Regions from separate parts of the Halobacillus sp. 12SKB genome, predicted to be linked through region 3. Evidence: predicted binding sites of a transcription regulator. Region 3 holds the regulator's gene; each other region holds the start of a gene.
What was found. Region 3 encodes LexA, which represses DNA repair genes until DNA is damaged. Its sites were predicted from a motif close to CGAACATATGTTCG; they were not measured.
Positions count from the first base shown of each region.

Region 1 (6,790 bases), 1.2 Mb from region 3:
ACACGTCGGACGTCCGATGCGTGCGAACAATAGCCGCAGGTAGTCATAGATTTCCGTTACCGTACCTACGGTTGAACGCGGGTTACGGCTCGTTGTTTTCTGGTCAATGGAGATTGCCGGTGACAGTCCTTCAATGGAGTCCACATCGGGTTTGTCCATTTGTCCTAAAAACTGGCGTGCATAAGCACTTAGTGATTCAACGTAGCGTCTCTGTCCTTCTGCATAGATCGTATCGAAAGCCAAAGAAGATTTCCCCGAACCGGACAAGCCGGTCATGACGACCAGTTTGTTTTTCGGGATGTCGATATCGATATTTTTCAAATTGTGAGCACGTGCTCCTCTAATACTGATATGTTTGCTGACCATACTGTTCTCATCCCTCCGCTTTTAATTCCAACAGCACATCACGCAGTTCGGCTGCCCGTTCGAAATCGAGGTCGCGTGCGGCTTGTTTCATTTCGGTTTCCAAGTTGTCAATCATTTCCATACGTTCTTTCTTCGTCATTTCTGAAGGCTTCTTACCTGTATCATATCCAGTTTCGTCTTCGGCAACGTTCGTCGCTTTAATGACGTCACGCACTTCCTTCTTGATCGTTTTCGGTGTGACGCCGTGCTCTTCGTTATAAGCGATTTGTTTTTCACGACGTCTGTACGTTTCATCAATCGCAAACTGCATGGATTTCGTCATCTTATCCGCATACATAATCACTCGACCGTTTTCATTACGTGCCGCTCGACCAATCGTCTGGATGAGTGAACGGTCGGAACGCAGGAATCCTTCTTTATCCGCATCCAGGATGGTCACGAGGGAAACCTCAGGAATGTCCAGTCCTTCACGAAGCAGGTTGATTCCGACTATGACATCGTATTTACCGACCCTGAGGTCACGTATGATTTCAATGCGTTCCAGTGTCTTGATTTCCGAGTGTAAATAAGCAACCTTAATCCCTAAGTCTTTGAGGTAATCGGTCAGATCCTCAGACATCTTCTTCGTTAATGTCGTCACGAGGACGCGTTCATTCTTATCTTTTCGTTTATTGATTTCACCTACAAGATCATCAATTTGACCATGGATCGGGCGGACGTCAATTTCTGGATCCAGAAGCCCTGTCGGTCGGATAATCTGTTCAATCATTTTCGGTGTATGTTCAATTTCATAAGGGCCTGGAGTCGCAGAAACATAAGCGATCTGATTGATATGTTCTTCAAATTCAGGGAACATGAGCGGCCGGTTATCCATGGCTGATGGCAGTCTGAACCCATGGTCCACCAGTACTTGTTTTCGCGCTCGGTCCCCGTTGTACATCCCTCTGACTTGAGGAAGTGTTACGTGAGACTCATCGATCATCATAAGGAAATCATCTGGAAAATAATCAAGCAGGGTGTAAGGTGTTGCTCCTTCTTCTCTGAATGTCAGGTGTCTCGAATAGTTCTCGATACCAGAACAAAAGCCCATCTCGTTCATCATTTCCAGATCATAATTTGTCCGTTGTTCAAGACGCTGGGCTTCCAGCAATTTATCTTGATCACGCAATTCTTTCAGACGGACTTCTAACTCTTTTTCTATGTTTTTAATCGCTTTTTTCAACTTTTCTTCACGGGTAACGAAGTGTGAAGCTGGGAAAATCGCAACGTGATCCCGGTCACCGATAACTTCACCAGTCAGTACATCAACTTCACGAATGCGGTCGATTTCATCTCCGAAAAATTCCACCCGCATCGCATGTTCCTCTCTAGAAGCGGGGATGATTTCAACCGAATCTCCACGGACTCGGAAGGTACCACGCTGAAAGTCGATATCATTTCTTGCATATTGGATATCCACAAGATTTCTCAATAACTCATCACGGTCTTTTTCCATACCCGTTCTTATAGAAAGCACCTGGCTGCGGTATTCGTCGGGAGAACCGAGACCATAGATACAAGAAACACTAGCAACGATGATGACATCGTTCCGCTCGAACAGAGCAGAAGTGGCCGAGTGGCGTAATTTATCAATCTCATCATTGATGCTCGCATCTTTTTCGATAAACGTATCTGATGATGGCACATAAGCTTCTGGCTGATAATAGTCATAGTAACTGACAAAATACTCGACAGCATTGTTCGGGAAAAATTCTTTGAACTCACTATATAACTGTCCAGCAAGCGTTTTGTTATGGGCGATGATCAGTGTCGGTTTATTCACTCGCTCAATTACATTGGACATCGTAAATGTCTTACCTGTACCTGTGGCCCCGAGCAATGTTTGATGCTTATCTCCTCGTTCAATCCCTTGAACAAGCTCCTCAATCGCTCGCGGCTGATCCCCTTGAGGTGAATACTGTGAAACTAATTCAAACTTCTCCTCCACGACGAAAACCTCCGTTCATTGTCTATACTCGTACTTTTTAGTTTACCACAACAGTTTACCATTCTAACATCGAACGAACAAACATTCGCATTTGGATATTCTCTGTAAATTACTGGATGACCTGGTGTGGAATAAAATTCCACACCAGGTCATCCAGTTTATCCCATTCCCCACAATAAAAAAAGCACTTTGCAGGATGCAAAGTGCTTGGCTTATTAGGAATTCAGCGTTTGGTTGTATTCGTTGACTTGGAACAGGTCGATCAGCTCGATGTCAGGATTTTTATCTTGGAACCAACGTAGAGAAAAGTCGTTTTTAAAGAGGACAAGCGGATTGCCTTCCCGATCTTCTGCAAGCATGTTTCGCTCATCAAACAGCGACTCATCGACCTGGTCTTCTTTCAACCAGCGTGGGATGCGTTCGCCAAGAGGAGTCAACTCGATATCTACGTTGTACTCGTTCTTCATGCGGTATTCAAAGACTTCGTATTGAAGCTCACCAACCGCTCCGATGATATAGTCTTCAAAACGATAACGTTTGAACAACTGAATGGCGCCCTCTTGCACAAGCTGTTCCAAACCTTTTCGGAACTGCTTGGATTTCATGACGTTCTTCGCCGTTACTTTCTTAAATAGTTCAGGTGGGAATTGCGGAAGCTCATCGTACTCGAAGTTGGATTTGCCAGTTACGATCGTATCTCCGATTCGGTAGACGTTCGGATCATAGATTCCGATAATATCCCCGGCATATCCTTCCTCTACGGTTCCACGGGAAGAAGCCACAAACTGCTGGGATTGTGCCAGCTTGAACGTTTTTCCTGTACGGGAAAGTGTAACGTTCATCCCGCGCTCGAATTTCCCGGAGCAGATTCTTACAAAAGCAATCCGGTCGCGGTGCTGTGGGTTCATGTTCGCCTGAATTTTAAAGATAAAACCAGAGAACTCCTCATGATCCGGAGAAACAATACCTTCTGTCGATTTTCTTGGCGCCGGTTCAGGAGCCATATCGATGAATGAATTGAAGAACGTTTCCACACCGAATGGAGCAAGGGCACTTCCGAAGAAGACAGGCGTCTGGTCTCCCCGCATCACTTTTTCCATATCGAAGGTATCCCCAGCTTCAGCGACCATTTCCATTTCTTCTTCCGATTCCTGGAACGTGGCATTTTCCGTTAATTCAGGATGCTGATCAAGTTCGCTGTATGGAATGTATTCTTCTTCCTCGTTTCCTGTGTATTGAACAAACTGCTCATTTTCACGATCGAAAACGCCTAAGAAGCGCTTGCCCATTCCTGCCGGCCAAGTCATAGGATAGGTTTCGATATTCAACGTTTCTTCGATTTCTTCCATCAATTCCAGCGGCTCACGGCCTTCACGGTCCATTTTGTTAATAAAAGTAAAGATCGGGATGCCGCGCATTTTACAAACTTTAAACAGTTTGAGCGTCTGCGCCTCAATCCCTTTTGTTCCATCGATGACCATGACAACACTGTCAACAGCAGTCAATGTGCGGTACGTGTCTTCACTGAAATCTTCGTGTCCGGGTGTATCCAGAATATTTACTTGATAATCTTTGTAAGGGAAGTTCATCACACTGGACGTAACAGAAATTCCACGCTGCTTCTCAATTTCCATCCAGTCCGATGTCGCAAACTTACCAGACTTTTTCCCTTTTACCGTACCTGCGGATCGGATCAAGTTTCCGAATAATAGCATTTTCTCCGTCATCGTTGTTTTACCGGCGTCCGGGTGGGAGATAATAGCAAACGTACGGCGTTTTTTCATTTCATTTTGTATTTGACTCATCGTGATATCCTCCGTTTATTAAGAATTTCAATACATTAGGCTGGGTAGGATATACGTTTTACATTGGCAGATTCACTCCATAAAAAAAGCGCTCACACACTCAAGCGCCTTCGTCGAATTTTTTGATTATACTTTGAAAGTTAGCATAACCCACATGTAAAATCAATCACAAAAACGAACACCTTCCAAATATTGGTGTACCAGGTCATCCAGAATCTGGATGACCTGGTCATACAGTTCTTCCTAAATTCCTCTCATTCTCTTTAGGTGTTCAAACCTGTTATAATGGGATAAAAACGATAGTAAGGATGCCAGTTATGCAGAGTTACTTATTACAACCGAACGATATAAAGAAAATTACTGGTCAGGCTTTTTACACACGTGGAAAGCAATATTTCGACCGTGGAAAAGTGTACGGCCTTTCTCATAATAGTGCGATTCGTTCATGGCGGGCAGTCGTTGCAGGTACACACGACTATGAAGTCCGTGTTTTCTTTTTTGAGGACGAAGATGTCGAAGCCACGTGTGAATGTCCAGCGTATTCCACCTATTACACGTGTAAACATATTGCTGCCGTTCTGATCGCCATCCGTGAAAAAACGTTAGAAGATCTGGCGCCGAAACTGGCGGAAAAAGGGCGGAAATCACAGTCCGGTTTGACGAACCAGGACCGGATGTTTGCAGTCAGCTTGTTTGAGGCTTTCAGACAGCGTCAGGAAAATCGCGGGGCCCAGGACTTGAAGAAACCTCTTCAAATCCAATATTACCTTCACCTCCAATCGATTCTCGGCTCAAAAAGTCTCGGTTTGGAAATGAAGCTCGGTGAAAATTATCCCTACGTGATTAAAAACATTCGTGATTTGCTTGACCATATCCGTAAAGATCAGGCGTACCGAATTACAAAAAAGTTCACATACGATCCGGCAGAACACTCCTTTTCTGCTGATGACAAGGAAATTTTAAGACTTTTACAGCTTGCGTATGAACAAGAGCAGTTTTATGAGCAACAGTGGAATTCAGCCGAACCGAAAGTATTAAAAATTACTCCAACTCTTGCTGATCAACTCCTCCCGCTTTTAGAAAAGCAGCAGGCAGAGGTCATGGAGCGAGGGGAAAACGTGGGACTTGTTCGTTTCGAAGAAGAGTTCCCGAACCTTTCTTTTTACGTTTCGGAAGAACGAGGCCATTTTCATATGCACATGAACCATTTGAAAGATTACGATTATCTATCGGATTACCATCTTCTTTATAAAAAAGGCAGCTTTTATCCTGTCGATCATCAGAAGGAAGAGGTCCTTCAAACGCTTTACACCATCCTTCCTTACAATTCAAATGGCAGCCACACAGTAAGCCATCATGATATGGAAGGGATTGTATCCTATGTTCTTCCTGAACTTGAGACCATCGCAGATGTACAACTTGATCGCTCAGCACAAGAAAAAATTGTGCAGGAGTCGCTCGTCGCTAAGGCCTACTTGGATTTTCAACAGTGGACACTCACGATTGATGTAAAATTTCAATATGGTGATTTGACGATCGATCCGTTCAAGGAGCAGCCATTGAGCAATCAGACGATTGTCAGACGGGATCGACAAACAGAACAGGAAATCATGCAGATCATTGAGCTTGCCGAATTCAAGTTTGATGGAGAGATGGTCTACATTGAAGACGAGGACAAGCTGGATCAGTTCCTTTATCATTACCTGCCTAAATTGAAAGAGCACAGTGACGTCTATCTATCTTCTTCCGTCCGTTCCCTTGTAGAAGATCGACCACTTGAATTGCAGACGTCGGTTGAACTGGAGAGCGACGGTAATTGGCTGGATATCAATTTTACTATTGATGGCATTAGTGATGACGATGTGACCGAGGCTCTTAAAGCCGTCATTGAACGGAAAAAATATTACCGCCTATCCGATGGTGCACTCATGGCTTTAACGAGCGAATCCTTCGATCGCTTCCAAAAGCTCGTCGATGATCTGGATTTGAGCACGAAAGATTTACAGGACAATCACTTTCAAGTTTCTACAGCACGAAGCCTGCAGGTAGAAGATGCCCTGAATCCGAATGAAGCAGAAAGAAACCAGCTTTTCCAAGAGCTTGTCGATCGACTGAAATCACCTCAGTCCTTTGAGATTGATCCTCCAGAAGGTCTGCAGGCGGACTTGCGGCCCTACCAATTGACCGGCTTTCGCTGGATGAAAATGCTCAGCCACTACGGTTTAGGCGGCGTGCTCGCAGACGATATGGGGTTAGGGAAAACCATCCAAACGATCACCTTTTTGTTAGATGAAAAGATAAAGGGGCACATGACAGACCCAGCCATCATCATCGCTCCTGCCTCACTCGTCTACAATTGGAAAAAGGAAATTGAAAAATTCGCCCCCCAATTGTCGGTGCAGATTTTGACTGGGGATCCGATGGCAAGACAGGAAGCGCTGAACGAAGCAGCAGATAAAGATATTTGGATTACATCGTATCCATTGCTCAGACAGGATATCACCTCTTATGAAGAGCAAAAGTTTCACGCCATGGTCCTCGATGAATCACAAGCGATTAAAAATGAAACGACGAAAACAGCTGTGGCTGTTCGATCGATTAAATCGAGACATCGTTTTGCCTTAAGTGGTAC
Region 1 covers NZ_JBRFWR010000001.1:1,963,188-1,969,977, reverse strand. Annotated here, with positions in the region: gene uvrA (excinuclease ABC subunit UvrA) at 1-366, opposite strand, end outside; gene uvrB (excinuclease ABC subunit UvrB) at 374-2,353, opposite strand; gene ACQ4XT_RS09410 (peptide chain release factor 3) at 2,569-4,158, opposite strand; gene ACQ4XT_RS09405 (DEAD/DEAH box helicase) at 4,476-6,790, shown strand, end outside.
Region 1: the regulator LexA is predicted to act here: its motif matches at 2,428-2,441, upstream of uvrB (excinuclease ABC subunit UvrB).

Region 2 (6,790 bases), 550 kb from region 3:
TTTCCAAATGTCCAACTGCGTCCGCATGCCTTACACCTCACTCCGTTCACTCTCCTTTAATGCTTCCACTTCTTTTTCCAAACGTTGAATCCGCTCCGCCTCGCCTGTTGATCGAACGTTACGGACAATCGCAAGAAAACACCCGATGACAGCGACCGTCACTCCTATCGTTCCAATGAAGAATACAAGGAAAAAATCGATCATTTTGTTCCCTCCTGTTTTTCTATACGGTCGATACGCTCCGAATGTTTCAATTTTTCCAAAAAATAAGTAGATAGGGATCTAAGCAAAAGAAACAACGACCTGATCGAGCACAATAAGAGGAAGTCGCCCTAACTCCATAGCTACTGCACTTAAAAAATCACAAAAAATAAGCACCCCCTGCGGAGTGCTTATTTTTTGAAGGATTTCCAATCAAGCTCACTTTCGTTCAGCAATTCTTCAAAGCTTTTGTTCGCTTCTGCGCGTTTGCGCTCTTCAATGCGACGCTGCTTTTCCTGTTCTTCCCGTTCGACGGCCTGCTGTTTCAGCTCCGTCTTTTTTGATTTCAGTTTTGAAAGAACATCGGCATTCAGCTGGTCTCCGAGTGATCCAGATTGCGGCTTTTTCTTACTCATACAGTCGCCCCTTCTTTCACGTCTTTGATCGGGATGATCGGATTCAGGATCCCGTCCGGGCTGGAAAGGCGGAACGTGCCTCTCATAAAATCAAGCTTCATGTCTTTTTTAAAAAAAGTCGCCTGCTGATCATCAATAATGACGTCATAATCATCATTTTCCACTTTTCGATCGGTCGAGCGCTCCTCTTTCTCCAGACGAATGGTGGGTAGTCCATTCACGCCACAGCCACATCCTTCAGTGTCATAGAAAAGCCGGATGATCGGACGCTCGGGATCCTGGATTTGTTCTAGCTGCTGCTTGGCTTCATCGGTGATGCGTAGTTTCATCGTTCATCCCTCCTGTTTCTTCTATTGTAAAAAAACAGAGCTTCAGAGGCAATGGTTCTGTTTTATTCTGCATAGTGCCCGCCGACAAGGCGACTGCGATGGCGTGCGGTCCCTGCATTTGTCCAGGATACGGCGCGGAGAAGCATATCCTGTCCGTAGCGCTCGCGAATCTCATCCATCACATAGCCGAGGTCCCTTTTTTTATCGCGGCCGTCATCAAACAAGTCGAGTTGAACATTCGCATCTTCGGTAATGTTTCCGAGGGTAACGGAAATGCGGCGGACGACGCCGCCGTTATAAAAGCGGTGGAACAGGGTTAGGCAGGCGTGATAGATGTCCATGGTAATGCTCGTCGGATGCTCAATGGATACCGACCGGTGAAAGCCACCCGCACCTTCACTTTTGCTATAACCGATCCCAAGAGAAATCGTTCTCCCTGCGTGGCCTTTTTTCCGGGCGCGACGGGCGACTTCTTCACACATTTCGAGAATGACGTACTTTACCTCTGCCGGATCTTGGTAGTCACGAAGGAGAATCTGACTTTTTCCATAGCTCACCTGCCCGTGAATGATGGGAGCACCAGGATCGGACAAGTCGATACCATTCGCGTGATAGTAAAGCTGGTTCCCCATCACACCGAACGTTTTTTCAAGACGGTCGAGCGGGAATTTCGCCAGTTGACCGACAGACCAGATGCCCATGCGATTCAGGCGGTGTTCAAGCCGGGGGCCAATCCCCCACATTTCTGACAGAGGAGCAACCGGCCACAACTTCTCTTGAAAGTCATCATACGTCCAGCGGGCGATGCCTTTCTTTTTTGCCTCAAGATCGAGGCAGAGTTTGGAAAGCAGCATGTTCGGCCCGATGCCGATTGCTGCATCCAGATGGAATGTTTCTTTTAATTCATCGACGATCATTTGTGCCGTTTCTTCCGGTACGCCGAACTTTCCTTTGTTATCTCCTACTTCCAAAAAGCTTTCATCTACGCTGTAGGTATGGATCTTTTCTTTTGGAACGAATTTGTGAAAAAGGTTCGTCACTTGAGTGGAAACTTCTAAGTACTTCCTCATCTGTGCGGAGACGATGACAATTTCCGGCGCGGAAGGAATTTCGAACAGGCGGCTTCCTGTACGGATGCCGTATTTCTTTTTCATCGCCGGAGTCGCAGCCAATACGACACTACCTTTCCGGTTCGTATCCGCCACAACAGCAAGCGGAACCGTGAGCGGATCGAGTCCCCGGTCAATGGCCGCACAGCTTGCATAGAAACTCTTCATATCCACACACAAAATCCCCCTGTCCGGATACCTTCCATAATCAATGCTCGGATTTCCCATGTCGCCTCCACCTCCTTTACCTAGTATATCCCCATTATGCGAATATATGTTCGCGTTTGCAAGTACCAATTCCTTCTACCATATCCTGTTTGACCAAATCTTACATTTATTGGTGTACCAGGTCATACATATTTTTCCATCCACCCCCATACAAAAACCTCTTCCTTATGAGGAAAGAGGTTTGTTTTGGTTCATTTTTTGTTGAATTGTTTTTGCATGAGTTTTTCCATCGCGACTGGTGCGAGAGAGTAGACTTTGCTTCCGGAATCCATCCAGGAAGGCATATTGATCTCCCGCTGTTTCGTAAATAGATGGTGGACGACAGTCCTCGCTACACGGTTAGGATCAAGCATGATCTTATCGACCGACTTTTCATACTTCCCGCTCGGGTCCGCCTGTTGAAAGAAATTCGTTCTCACAGGTCCGAGGTTGACGGAAGTGACATAGATGCCTAAAGGCTCTACTTCCATCCTTAACGCATTCGTGAATCCAATGACCGCGTGCTTAGTCGCTGCATAAACCGCTGATTTCGGTGTGGCGATTTTACCTGCCTGGGATGCGATGTTGATGATATGGCCCTCTCCGTGCTGCACCAAATGGGGCAGCAGCTGATGCGTGGCGCGGAACAGTGACTTCACGTTAACAGACAGCATACGCTCGATATCCTGCCAATTCGATTCGGCCACAGGATCGAACACAGCGACCCCTGCATTGTTGATCAGTCCGTCGATGGATCCATGTTCATAACAAATCCGGTCAATTGTATCTTTCCACTCCGCATCATTCGATAAATCCGCAGGGTACCATGGACTTTTGACGCCAAAGGCTTCTTCAATCTTTTCTGCGATGATTTCCAATTTGTGTGCGGTCCGTGCAACAAGGATCGGGGTCCCGCCTTGCTGCGCGACGTGAATCGCAAGAAATTCGCCAATTCCACTCGAGGCTCCTGTGATAAGTACTTTTTTTCCTTTTACTCGTTCATTCATTCGATCACCTATTTGCTTGATAGAATTTCTCTCCGTCTACGTAAGAAACCTTAAGCTTTCCAACGCTTTCTAAGTAGTCCAGTTGTCCGATTGTTTCAGACATCGTCAAACCGAATTGATTCTCGATGTGTTTCGGAAAGAGACGCTTGCATACGTCATATGCACGTAATGGCCCATCGTTAAACATCCGGAACACTTTTTCTGCACGATGTTCCTGCTTTTTCAAGCGTTCTGGAATCAGCTCGTGTGCATGATCAAACATTTCCCCGTGCCCTGGATAAACGGTACCGATCTCCCACTGTAACAACTTTTCCATAGACTGGCGATAATCAAGCAAAGGCCTTGGGCGTGCCTCTCCTTTGTTGTGAGGTGGCTCAAGTAGAGGGTTGGAAGAAATATGGGAGAGCAGGTGATCTCCACCGATGAGCGCCCCGTCCCCTTCTCTATAAAAAGATAAATGACTTTGGGCATGGCCGGGAGTTTCGATCGTCACCCATTCTTCATGCCCCGGTAACCGATCGCCTTCGGTCAATTCATGGGTAAGCTTTCCTTCCGACGTCCATTTCAATGTCTTTCTCAATCCTTTTAACAATGGAAAAAAGCGCTCTGGAACTCCAGATTCCTTGTACATGCCTTTGAAGAACTCCTCATAATGAGAGAAGTATTCTTCTTCCCGTTCAAGCCAGGGTTTCAAGTTCGGGTGGCCAGCGATAACATCTACATTGGGCAGCCGTTCGACAAGCCCCATATGATCGGGATGGTGGTGAGTCAAAATCACCTGTTCGATATCTTCCGGCTCGTACCCCGCTTCCTTTAACTGTTCCACTAAGGCTTTCCAGCACTCTTCTGTTTTCACCCCTGCATCAATAAGGGACAGCCGATCTCCTTTTACTAAATAAACATGAACATCCCCAACCGCATAAGGGGTCGGCAACGTGAATTGTGTAATGGTATCCTTCAATGTTTTCATAACACTTCCTCCATACTGAATGATCATTCACTTTTCTATATTGTAGCATGATTGTCCTATCTTTTCCTCCTATATGACAAAGATTACAGACGTCACATTATTCATAATTCTTTTTCTAGTGGGACTTTTTCCAAAAGACTTCAAATAAAAATTACTTTTCATTATACTTTAACGCGTCATTGTAAATCTAAAAGAAATGTAAAGGTCAATAAGGAGGAAGATCATGGAACAACAAGAAAAGAAAGGGTTGACAATGCGCATGCTCGACTGGATTGAGCGTGTCGGGAACAAATTGCCTCACCCTGTCACATTGTTCGCAATATTTGCACTCATGGTTGTCGTCGCTTCCTGGATCTTCTCCACGATGAACGTGGAAGTCGAAGACCCAGCGACCGGCGAAACGTTACAAGTCGTCAACTTGCTTTCCAGTGACGGCATTCAATACATGTTTGAAAGCATGGTAGAAAACTTCGTAGGCTTCGCGCCGCTCGGTACCGTCCTCGTTACGATGCTTGGTATCGGAATCGCCGAGCGTTCAGGGCTGATCAGTGCCATGCTTCGTGGACTCGTTACATCCGTCCCACGTTCACTGATGACAGCAGCGCTCGTATTCGGTGGTATCATGTCCAGTATGGCCGCCGATGCCGGTTACGTTGTTTTGACACCACTTGGTGCGGTCCTATTTGCTGGTCTTGGCCGTCACCCACTTGCTGGTCTTGCTGCAGCATTTGCGGGTGTCTCTGCTGGTTTCAGTGCCAACTTGCTCCTTACATCGCTCGACCCATTGCTTGGTGATTTGACGATTCAAGCGGCAGCAACCATTGATCCAGCCTATGCGGATACGATTCTTTATACGATGAACTATTACTTCATGATCGTATCTGTTTTCGTCCTTACGGTTGTCGGTACACTCGTAACAGACAAAATCGTCGAGCCGCGCCTTGGAGAATACAAAGGTGGGGTGAAAGAAGAAGTCAACTACCTTTCTCCACTTGAGAAAAAGGGTATGATCGGTGCACTGATCGCGTTTATCGTGACCATCGGCCTGCTGTCCCTGCTCGTCGTACCATCCTGGGGACCATTGCGTAACCCTGATGATTTCTTAGCATCTCCATTTTTCCATAGCTTAGTGCCTGTCATTCTGATCATGTTCTTCGTTCCTGGTTATGTTTACGGGAAGATTACAGAGGAGATCAAAAATGATAAGGACGTAGCCAATCAAATGTCTGAAACGATGGCAAGCATGGGAATCTACATTGTCCTTGCCTTCACGGCAGGTCAATTCGTTGCCTACTTCAACCATACGAATCTCGGAAAAGTCATTGCTGTCAGTGGTGCCGAGTTCTTGGATTCCATCGGTTTCACAGGCATCGGTCTCATCATTGCTTTCATGTTCGTCGCTGGTTTCATCAACCTGTTTATCGGAAGCTCGTCAGCAAAATGGGCGATCATGGCTCCCGTATTCGTACCGTTGATGATGCAGCTCGGCTACTCTCCGGAGCTCACGACACTTGCTTACCGGATTGCCGACTCTACGACGAACATCATTTCACCATTGATGCCATACTTCGCCATCGTCATTGCGTTTGCCCAGAAGTATGATAAGAAGGTCGGTATTGGTACATTGATATCTACCATGCTTCCTTATTCCATTGCATTCTTTGCCATTTGGACATTGATGCTGTTGATTTGGATGCTGACCGGCGCACCAATCGGTCCTGGAGCAGGATTCGAATACAATGGTTAATCCATCATAAACAAAAGCGTCCGGATATGATTTCCGGACGCTTTTTTATTACCTATATCCTGACCTGATGTGCCATGATCATTAAACTTTTCAGACGATCTGCCGTTTCAGAGATGCCCACCTTTGAAGTATCGATCACCACATTTGCGCTGGCTCGCAATTTTGGGAGCGCATGAGTGAAACTTTCTATGATTGCTGTTCTCTCATCTGGATGCTTTCCATAAGGATTTGTATCTCTTTGATTCACACGATCAAGCATGACATCCAAAGGGGCTTCCAGGAGGACGACAGCATCGAAGGATTTATAAAAGTTCCCTTGATTCGAATAACACCCGGATAGGATTAAATGAGGGTGCTTTCTTTTATCAATGAGTTGAGAGATTCTTTCTTCATCCCACACGATTTCCTCTCCTTCTACGGTAGTGATTTTCTTGGTGAAGCCATGATCATCGGTATCGACCACATCATAACCTTCATTCTCCAGCTTTCGCAGTACGCTCGTTTTCCCCACACCAGATAACCCTGTTACAAAAATAACTCCCATCCTACCACCGACCTTTTAGTGAGGTTTGCTCAAAGACCCTTTCATCCCCGATCCTTCCTAAAGAACTCATGAATGACCCTTGTCAAAATCTGCGGCAGTTTTTCAAAACTGTACGATAATTCCAGGCGTTCCGTCCATTGATGCGGATCCCTTCCTAATGGTCCGATGTTGATAATCGGCATTGTGATCGATTCCATCACTTCTGTCGGCCACTCAAAACCATTGCCGTGTATCGGCATCTGTTTCGTCAAATCCGAGAG
Region 2 covers NZ_JBRFWR010000001.1:2,607,125-2,613,914, reverse strand. Annotated here, with positions in the region: gene ACQ4XT_RS12705 (hypothetical protein) at 31-204, opposite strand; gene ACQ4XT_RS12700 (YqkE family protein) at 393-617, opposite strand; gene ACQ4XT_RS12695 (iron-sulfur cluster biosynthesis family protein) at 614-946, opposite strand; gene ACQ4XT_RS12690 (Y-family DNA polymerase) at 1,009-2,283, opposite strand; gene ACQ4XT_RS12685 (SDR family NAD(P)-dependent oxidoreductase) at 2,475-3,269, opposite strand; gene ACQ4XT_RS12680 (MBL fold metallo-hydrolase) at 3,274-4,239, opposite strand; gene ACQ4XT_RS12675 (AbgT family transporter) at 4,463-5,986, shown strand; gene ACQ4XT_RS12670 (RNase adapter RapZ) at 6,039-6,530, opposite strand; gene ACQ4XT_RS12665 (M20/M25/M40 family metallo-hydrolase) at 6,572-6,790, opposite strand, start outside.
Region 2: the regulator LexA is predicted to act here: its motif matches at 2,323-2,336, upstream of ACQ4XT_RS12690 (Y-family DNA polymerase).

Region 3 (6,790 bases):
ACGGTCGCGGTCAAACCAGTTCGAGTTTTTCGGATTGTGATCCATGAACTGAGTCCATAGTGTATATGCCATCGGCGCTGCACCCATCGGCATTCCCGGGTGTCCGGAGTTTGCTTTTTCTACTGCATCGATTGTTAAAGTTCTAATCGTATTGATTGATGTTTGTTCAAGGCTGTTTGCCATGTTCAACATTCCCCTTTCTTTTCAGGTATATGTACCATGTATTATCCTATAATGAAAATCATTTTGAAACAAGCTTTGTGCAAAATTTCGCACAGCCTCAAACCTAATTTCCCCCTTATCCAGGGAATTAAACAAGAAAAAATCCGCATTCGAAAATTATCGAATACGGACGATTTGGCATTAATTCTTTTTTTCGTTCTTTTGCATTTGACGAAGCTTCTCTGGAGTTACGTCATTCCCTTTCGGATCAATGACGGTCACACCTTTCAACTGATTTTTGAAGGATGCACGTGCATTTTTCAAATATTCCTGGCGCAGCTTCTGCTGTTCTGCTTTTTCTTCCTTCGAAAGCTCTTCCTGCTTAGATTTATTAGCTAGTTCATTTATACGATTAATTTTTTCTTTTGATAACATAGATCCTTCTCCTTTACTCATAGTCTGGATCGTAAAACATGAAAAAGACAAGAAATCCTAAGATCCTTGTCTACATACCTTATATTATCGTGATTCTTCTTCTTTTTCAAGCGATAGGTGCTCCTTGTATCTGCGATGCACCGTAGCTTTTGATACATCATATCCCAAACCTCTCAAAGTCGCTGCGATATCTTTGAATGTCAGGTCACTTTTCCTTAAGCGAACAACTTCTTCAATAGGAAAGTCGATCCTCTCACGGCCGGGTGCCTGATCACGGTTGGATAAGTTGGCGGAGGGATCGTAGCCGCCCTCTACCGCTTTTCTCATCCCCCTCCGTATTTTCATATTATGTATTTTCCTTTGGTATTCTTCTACGATGCCAACAATCTGTAATACCATCGAATCTGATTCCGATAACTGTAATTCTCCATGATTTGAAAGGGAGTACACCTTGACCTTCAAACGGTTCATTTGATGAAACAAAGCGATCTTCGTATTTCCTCGGCCTAATCGTGTTTCATCTTGGATTAATAAGGCTTCCGCACGCCCTGAAGAAAAGTATTCCAGCATGCGGAAAATCCCTTCACGTTCGATATCGTAACCACTCGCTTGTTCTTCAATGCAATCCACAACTTCGAAGCCGTGACGCTCCGCCATGGATGTCAGCTCAGCTTTCTGCCGCTTTAAAGAAGTTACTTGAGCTTCTTTTTCCGTACTTACCCTGCAATACAAAATTACTCTCACTTGGATGTTCCTCTCTCTTTCTCTATTAAACAGCTGTGACCATAGAATAATAGAGAATGATAAAACTAACAATAAAAAGAATGATGTAGGTGTAATCCAGCTTAGATAATTTGTTAAACATTGATAACCCCTCCGCTTTCCTAGAACGAACGTTCCTAAGAACCTGTGTTCGCGTTTGTTAATTCCTATTATATACGAACACAAGTTCTTGTCAATGGTTTTTTTCGAACGCGTGTTTGTATTTTTGAAATATAAGTGGTACAATGTGGTTACTATAATCCTATGTACGAGGTGCTAATCTATGAGTAAACTTTCAAAGCGGCAGCAGGAAATACTAGATTTTATTAAAGAACAGGTTCTAGCAAAAGGATATCCACCGTCCGTAAGGGAGATCGGTCAATCCGTTGGTCTTGCTTCAAGTTCGACTGTGCACGGTCACTTATCCAGATTGGAGAAAAAAGGATACATTAGACGCGACCCCACCAAACCTCGTGCCATCGAAGTAATTGAATTAGAAGAAGATCACAGCATCCCGAGAAGTGAAGCTTCTTACGCTCCAGTAATCGGTAAAGTCACGGCGGGTTCACCGATTACAGCTGTTGAAAACATTGAAGAATATGTCCCTCTACCCGATACACTTGCAGGGTCGGATGACAACACATTCGTACTAATCGTACAAGGGGAAAGTATGATTGAGGCAGGAATTCTTGACGGGGATATGGTCATCGTCAGACAACAACAAACCGCACAGAACGGCGACATCGTTGTTGCGATGACAGAAGACGAGGAAGCCACTGTGAAGCGGTTCTTCAAGGAAAGAAATCATGTTCGCCTGCAGCCTGAGAACGCAACGATGGAACCCATTCTATTACAGGATGTATCCATTCTAGGAAAAGTCGTAGGTCTATACAGGACCGTACACTAAAAGAAAGAGGCGAGTTTAGTTAAACTCGCCTCTTTCTTTATTTATGTCACACTCCAGAGCGTTTACGGATAGAGGTTAAAGGAAGTTCAGATGATATATTATTTATTATGATCATTCTCACCTGTTTTGGCTCATAGCAGTAATATGTTCATCCTGAATGCCGACCACTCTGACCACTCTTTGTGATCAGGCGCGCCTTCGCGTTTGATATAGATCCACTCCCATTTGATCTTCTCCAGTTTTGAAAGCTGTAAGTATGCTTCCATTGGTAAACCTCTATGGCAGGAACATTCGTTCGTTTTTTGTTATATGTAACCTCTCAAAAGTATAGAAATACGTAGAAAAACCCTTGAAGCTAAAGGCCTCAAGGGTTTTAAACTTTAATACGTCTGCAAATATTGTTCGCGCTCCCACGGATGAACCTGAGTGCGGAACATATCCCATTCGATTTCTTTCGCTTCAATGAAGTGTTCAAATAGGTGTTCGCCAAGGGCTTCTACCATAATTGGATCCTGATGCAGCTCTTCCAGTGCATCATACAATGTAGCAGGTAGGTCTTTCACCCCGTGAGCTTCCCGCTCTTTCTTATCCATCACGTAAATGTTTCGATCGACAGGAGCAGGTGCTTCCAGTTTGTTTTCCACACCATCCAGTCCAGCAGCAAGAAGTACAGCCATCGCCATGTATGGGTTCGCTGATGGATCCACACTGCGCACTTCGATTCTTGTGCTCAATCCACGGGATGTCGGAACACGTACGAGTGGACTACGGTTTTGACCGGACCATGCTACATAACACGGTGCCTCGTACCCTGGTACAAGACGCTTGTAGGAGTTGACGGTAGGGTTCGTCACGGCTGTGAAGTTCGTTGCATGCTTGATAATGCCTGCTGTGAACTGATAAGCCACCTCAGAAAGTTGTTCCTTCCCTTTCTCATCAAAAAACGCATTGCCCTTTTCATTGAAAAGAGACATGTTCGCGTGCATACCAGATCCGTTTACACCAAACAATGGTTTAGGCATGAATGTTGCATGCAAACCATGTTGACGCGCAATAGTTTTTACGACGAGTTTGAATGTTTGGATATCATCGCAATGCTTGACGGCATTTGCATATTTGAAATCAATTTCGTGCTGACCAGGAGCTACTTCGTGGTGAGACGCTTCAATTTCAAAGCCCATTTCCTCAAGCTCAAGGACAATATCACGACGGCAGTTTTCACCAAGGTCGGTCGGTGCTAGGTCGAAATAGCCGCCTTTATCATTCAATTCCATCGTTGGTTCGCCTTTTTCATCTAATTTGAATAGGAAAAATTCAGGTTCTGTACCAATGTTGAAAGCAGAAAATCCGAGTTTCTCCATTTTTTTGATGTTACGCTTCAAATTGTAGCGTGGGCACCCTTCAAAAGGAGTTTGGTCTGGGTTATAGATGTCACAGATGAATCGTGCAACTTTCCCTTTTTCTGAAGTCCAAGGGAAGACGACGAAAGTATCCAGGTCTGGCACCAAATACATATCTGACTCCTCGATACGAACGAATCCTTCAATAGAGGACCCGTCAAACATCATCATGCCATCAATAGCTTTATCCAACTGGCTTAGTGGAATTTCTACATTTTTGATTGTACCAAGCATATCCGTGAACTGCAGGCGGATAAACTTGACGTTTTCCTCATCGATTTTTTTGTAAATTTCTTCTTTAGTTAAACCCATTGAATTTCTCCTCTCAACACAATATTAATGGAAGAACCTTGACATTTCTCCCTGTCTTATTGCTAATTTACCTTGTCTTCCCGCTGTGAATAGTTCTCGTTGCAGCATACGACGAAGTTCTTTTTCAGTAAGTTCATTGTGTACTTCCTTCACTTGGTCCTCATCATATACCTCATTATCTGGCTGATCATTCAGCTTCAGAACTTTCTTGATTCCGGCCATGTTCACACCCTGATCGATCAAGTCTTTAATTTCAAGAAGCCGATCGACATCATTGAATGAGAACATGCGGCGGTTCCCTTCTGAACGGGCCGGCTGAACAAGCTCGTGCTGTTCATAGTACCGGATCTGCCGTGCAGTAAGGTCTGTCAATGATTGAACAATCCCCATCGGGAATAACGGCATAGAACGACGAATTTCATCACTCATCGACGTGCCACCTCCCCATAAGAATGATACTTTAATTATACGACACGAAAGGGATATGTCAACATATGTGAGGAATGTTCACACAATTTGGAGTTGTTTTTTGAAAGGGTTACCATTACCTTTACTTCAAGCTTTGACCATACCCTCTTCTACCAACTGCTGCACTGCTTGTACGACAGCGATCTTTACATGCGCATAAGTCAATCCACCCTGGACAAAGGCTGTATATGGGGGGCGAATAGGACCGTCAGCGGTCAATTCGAGACTCGCTCCTTGAATGAAAGTCCCTGCAGCCATAATCACTTCGTCCTCATACCCCGGCATGACGCTCGGCTCTGGTTTGAATTGGGAATTGACTGGAGATGCCTGCTGAATGGATTGACAGAAGCTGATCATTTGTTCAGCGGTTTTAAAGTTGACGGACTGAATTAAATCTGTCCTCTTCACATCATAAGCCGGGTTGGTGTCGAAACCCCATTCACTTAAATATTTCGAAGTGAAAATAGCTCCTTTCAAAGCTTCTCCCACGACATGAGGGGCAAGAAAAATCCCTTGATACATCTCTTGCAGGCTGTTCAAACTCGGGCCCGTTTCCTTCCCTAACCCAGGAGCCGTCAAACGATAGCTGCATTTTTCAATTAGGGATCTACGTCCTGCAATGTAACCACCGACTCTGGCAATTCCGCCTCCCGGGTTCTTAATTAACGAACCAGCGATCATATCAGCGCCTACTTCAAGCGGCTCTTTCGTTTCTACGAATTCACCATAACAATTGTCAACAAAAATAATCACATCGTCTTTTATCTCACGCACAAATCGAATGATCGATTGTAACTCATCAATGAGAAATGAAGGGCGGTCCTCATACCCTTTTGATCTTTGGATGGCTACGACCTTCGTCTTTTCTTGCATAGCTCTTCGGATTCTATCATGAGCAAAAGACCCGTCTTCTTCTAAAGGAACGGTTTGATAGCTGATACCAAAATCCCGTAGAGAACCTGTATCCTTCTCGTCCTCGGAACCTATGACATCTCTTAGGGTGTCATAAGGCTCTCCGGATATGTATAGCAGTTCATCTCCCGGACGTAGTACTCCGAATAAGGCAGTGGTGATTGCATGTGTTCCTGAGATGAGCTGAGGTCTGACAAGGGCATCTTCCGCTTTGAATATTTCTGCATACAATGCTTCCAGAGTGTCCCGTCCGAAATCATCATAGCCATAACCTGTTGTCGGGTTAAAATGAGAATCGCTGACCCTCAGTTTATGGAAGGCCTTTAAAACTTTTTCTTGATTGTTCTCGACAATCTCGTCAACCCTATGATGTTGGTTCTTAATCTCTTTTTCTACACGCTGTTTCAATTCTTGAATGTTCATGATGGGTCCTCTTCCTATCTTGCAGTATTTCGTTGTTCCAACGTTTTGTTCACATTTATAAAATTTGGTGTTTCAATGGGCGTTCGGGATGGATGAAACCATGAAGGGCATAGCCCTCTTTTTCCTCATAAAAATTTATACTCGTAATCATACTGTAGGCTTTGAATTGCTGCAGCCGTTTCCCTTCAGAAGCCGGCACGAAAACATCATACTCATCCCACTCTTCTCTTAAAACCTCTTCGATTTTATGAAGAACACGTTTACGATCAATTGGATCATGCACGCTCACTGTCAGTGAAGGGAAGGAGTGCGGAATGAAATCCTCCTTCAGAAGATCTTTCTTATTATAAACGGTTAGTATCGGCAGTTGGCCAGCCCCAAGTTCATCCAACAACTTCAATACCGTCTTTTCCTGCTGCATATGATCAGGGTGTGAAGCATCAACCATATGAACGATAAAATCTGCTTCTGTCACTTCTTCTAACGTAGATCGGAATGCTGCTATGAGCGTCGTTGGCAAGTCCTGAATGAAACCTACCGTATCAGAAAGGAGAGCCAAAAAGCCAGAAGGAAGGCTCATCTGCCTTGTCAGAGGATCGAGTGTAGCAAACAATAAATCCTCTTCAAAGGACTGGCTATCGGTTACTCTATTGAAGAAAGTCGATTTACCAGCATTCGTATAACCGACGATCGCCACTTGAAAGGCGCGGTTTTCTTTTCTCCGCTTCCGGTATTGTTCACGTTGTTTAACGACCGTATCCAACCTCTTCTTAATATCATCAATTCTCCGTTGTATATGACGGCGGTCGGTTTCCAGTTTGGTTTCACCAGGACCTCGTGTACCAATTCCTCCACCTAACCGGGATAACGCTGTCCCTTGTCCGGATAACCGAGGAAGCAAATATTGCAGTTGAGCAAGTTCCACCTGCAATTTTCCTTCTTTTGTACGTGCTCTTCCTGCAAAAATATCAAGGATCAGTTGACTCCTGTCGATCACACGTACCCCGAC
Region 3 covers NZ_JBRFWR010000001.1:3,155,190-3,161,979, forward strand. Annotated here, with positions in the region: gene tkt (transketolase) at 1-183, opposite strand, end outside; gene ACQ4XT_RS15750 (DUF896 domain-containing protein) at 364-597, opposite strand; gene ACQ4XT_RS15755 (YneB family resolvase-like protein) at 682-1,341, opposite strand; gene lexA (transcriptional repressor LexA) at 1,643-2,266, shown strand; gene ACQ4XT_RS15765 (hypothetical protein) at 2,398-2,532, opposite strand; gene glnA (type I glutamate--ammonia ligase) at 2,647-3,978, opposite strand; gene ACQ4XT_RS15775 (MerR family transcriptional regulator) at 4,003-4,407, opposite strand; gene ACQ4XT_RS15780 (methionine gamma-lyase family protein) at 4,534-5,781, opposite strand; gene hflX (GTPase HflX) at 5,837-6,790, opposite strand, start outside.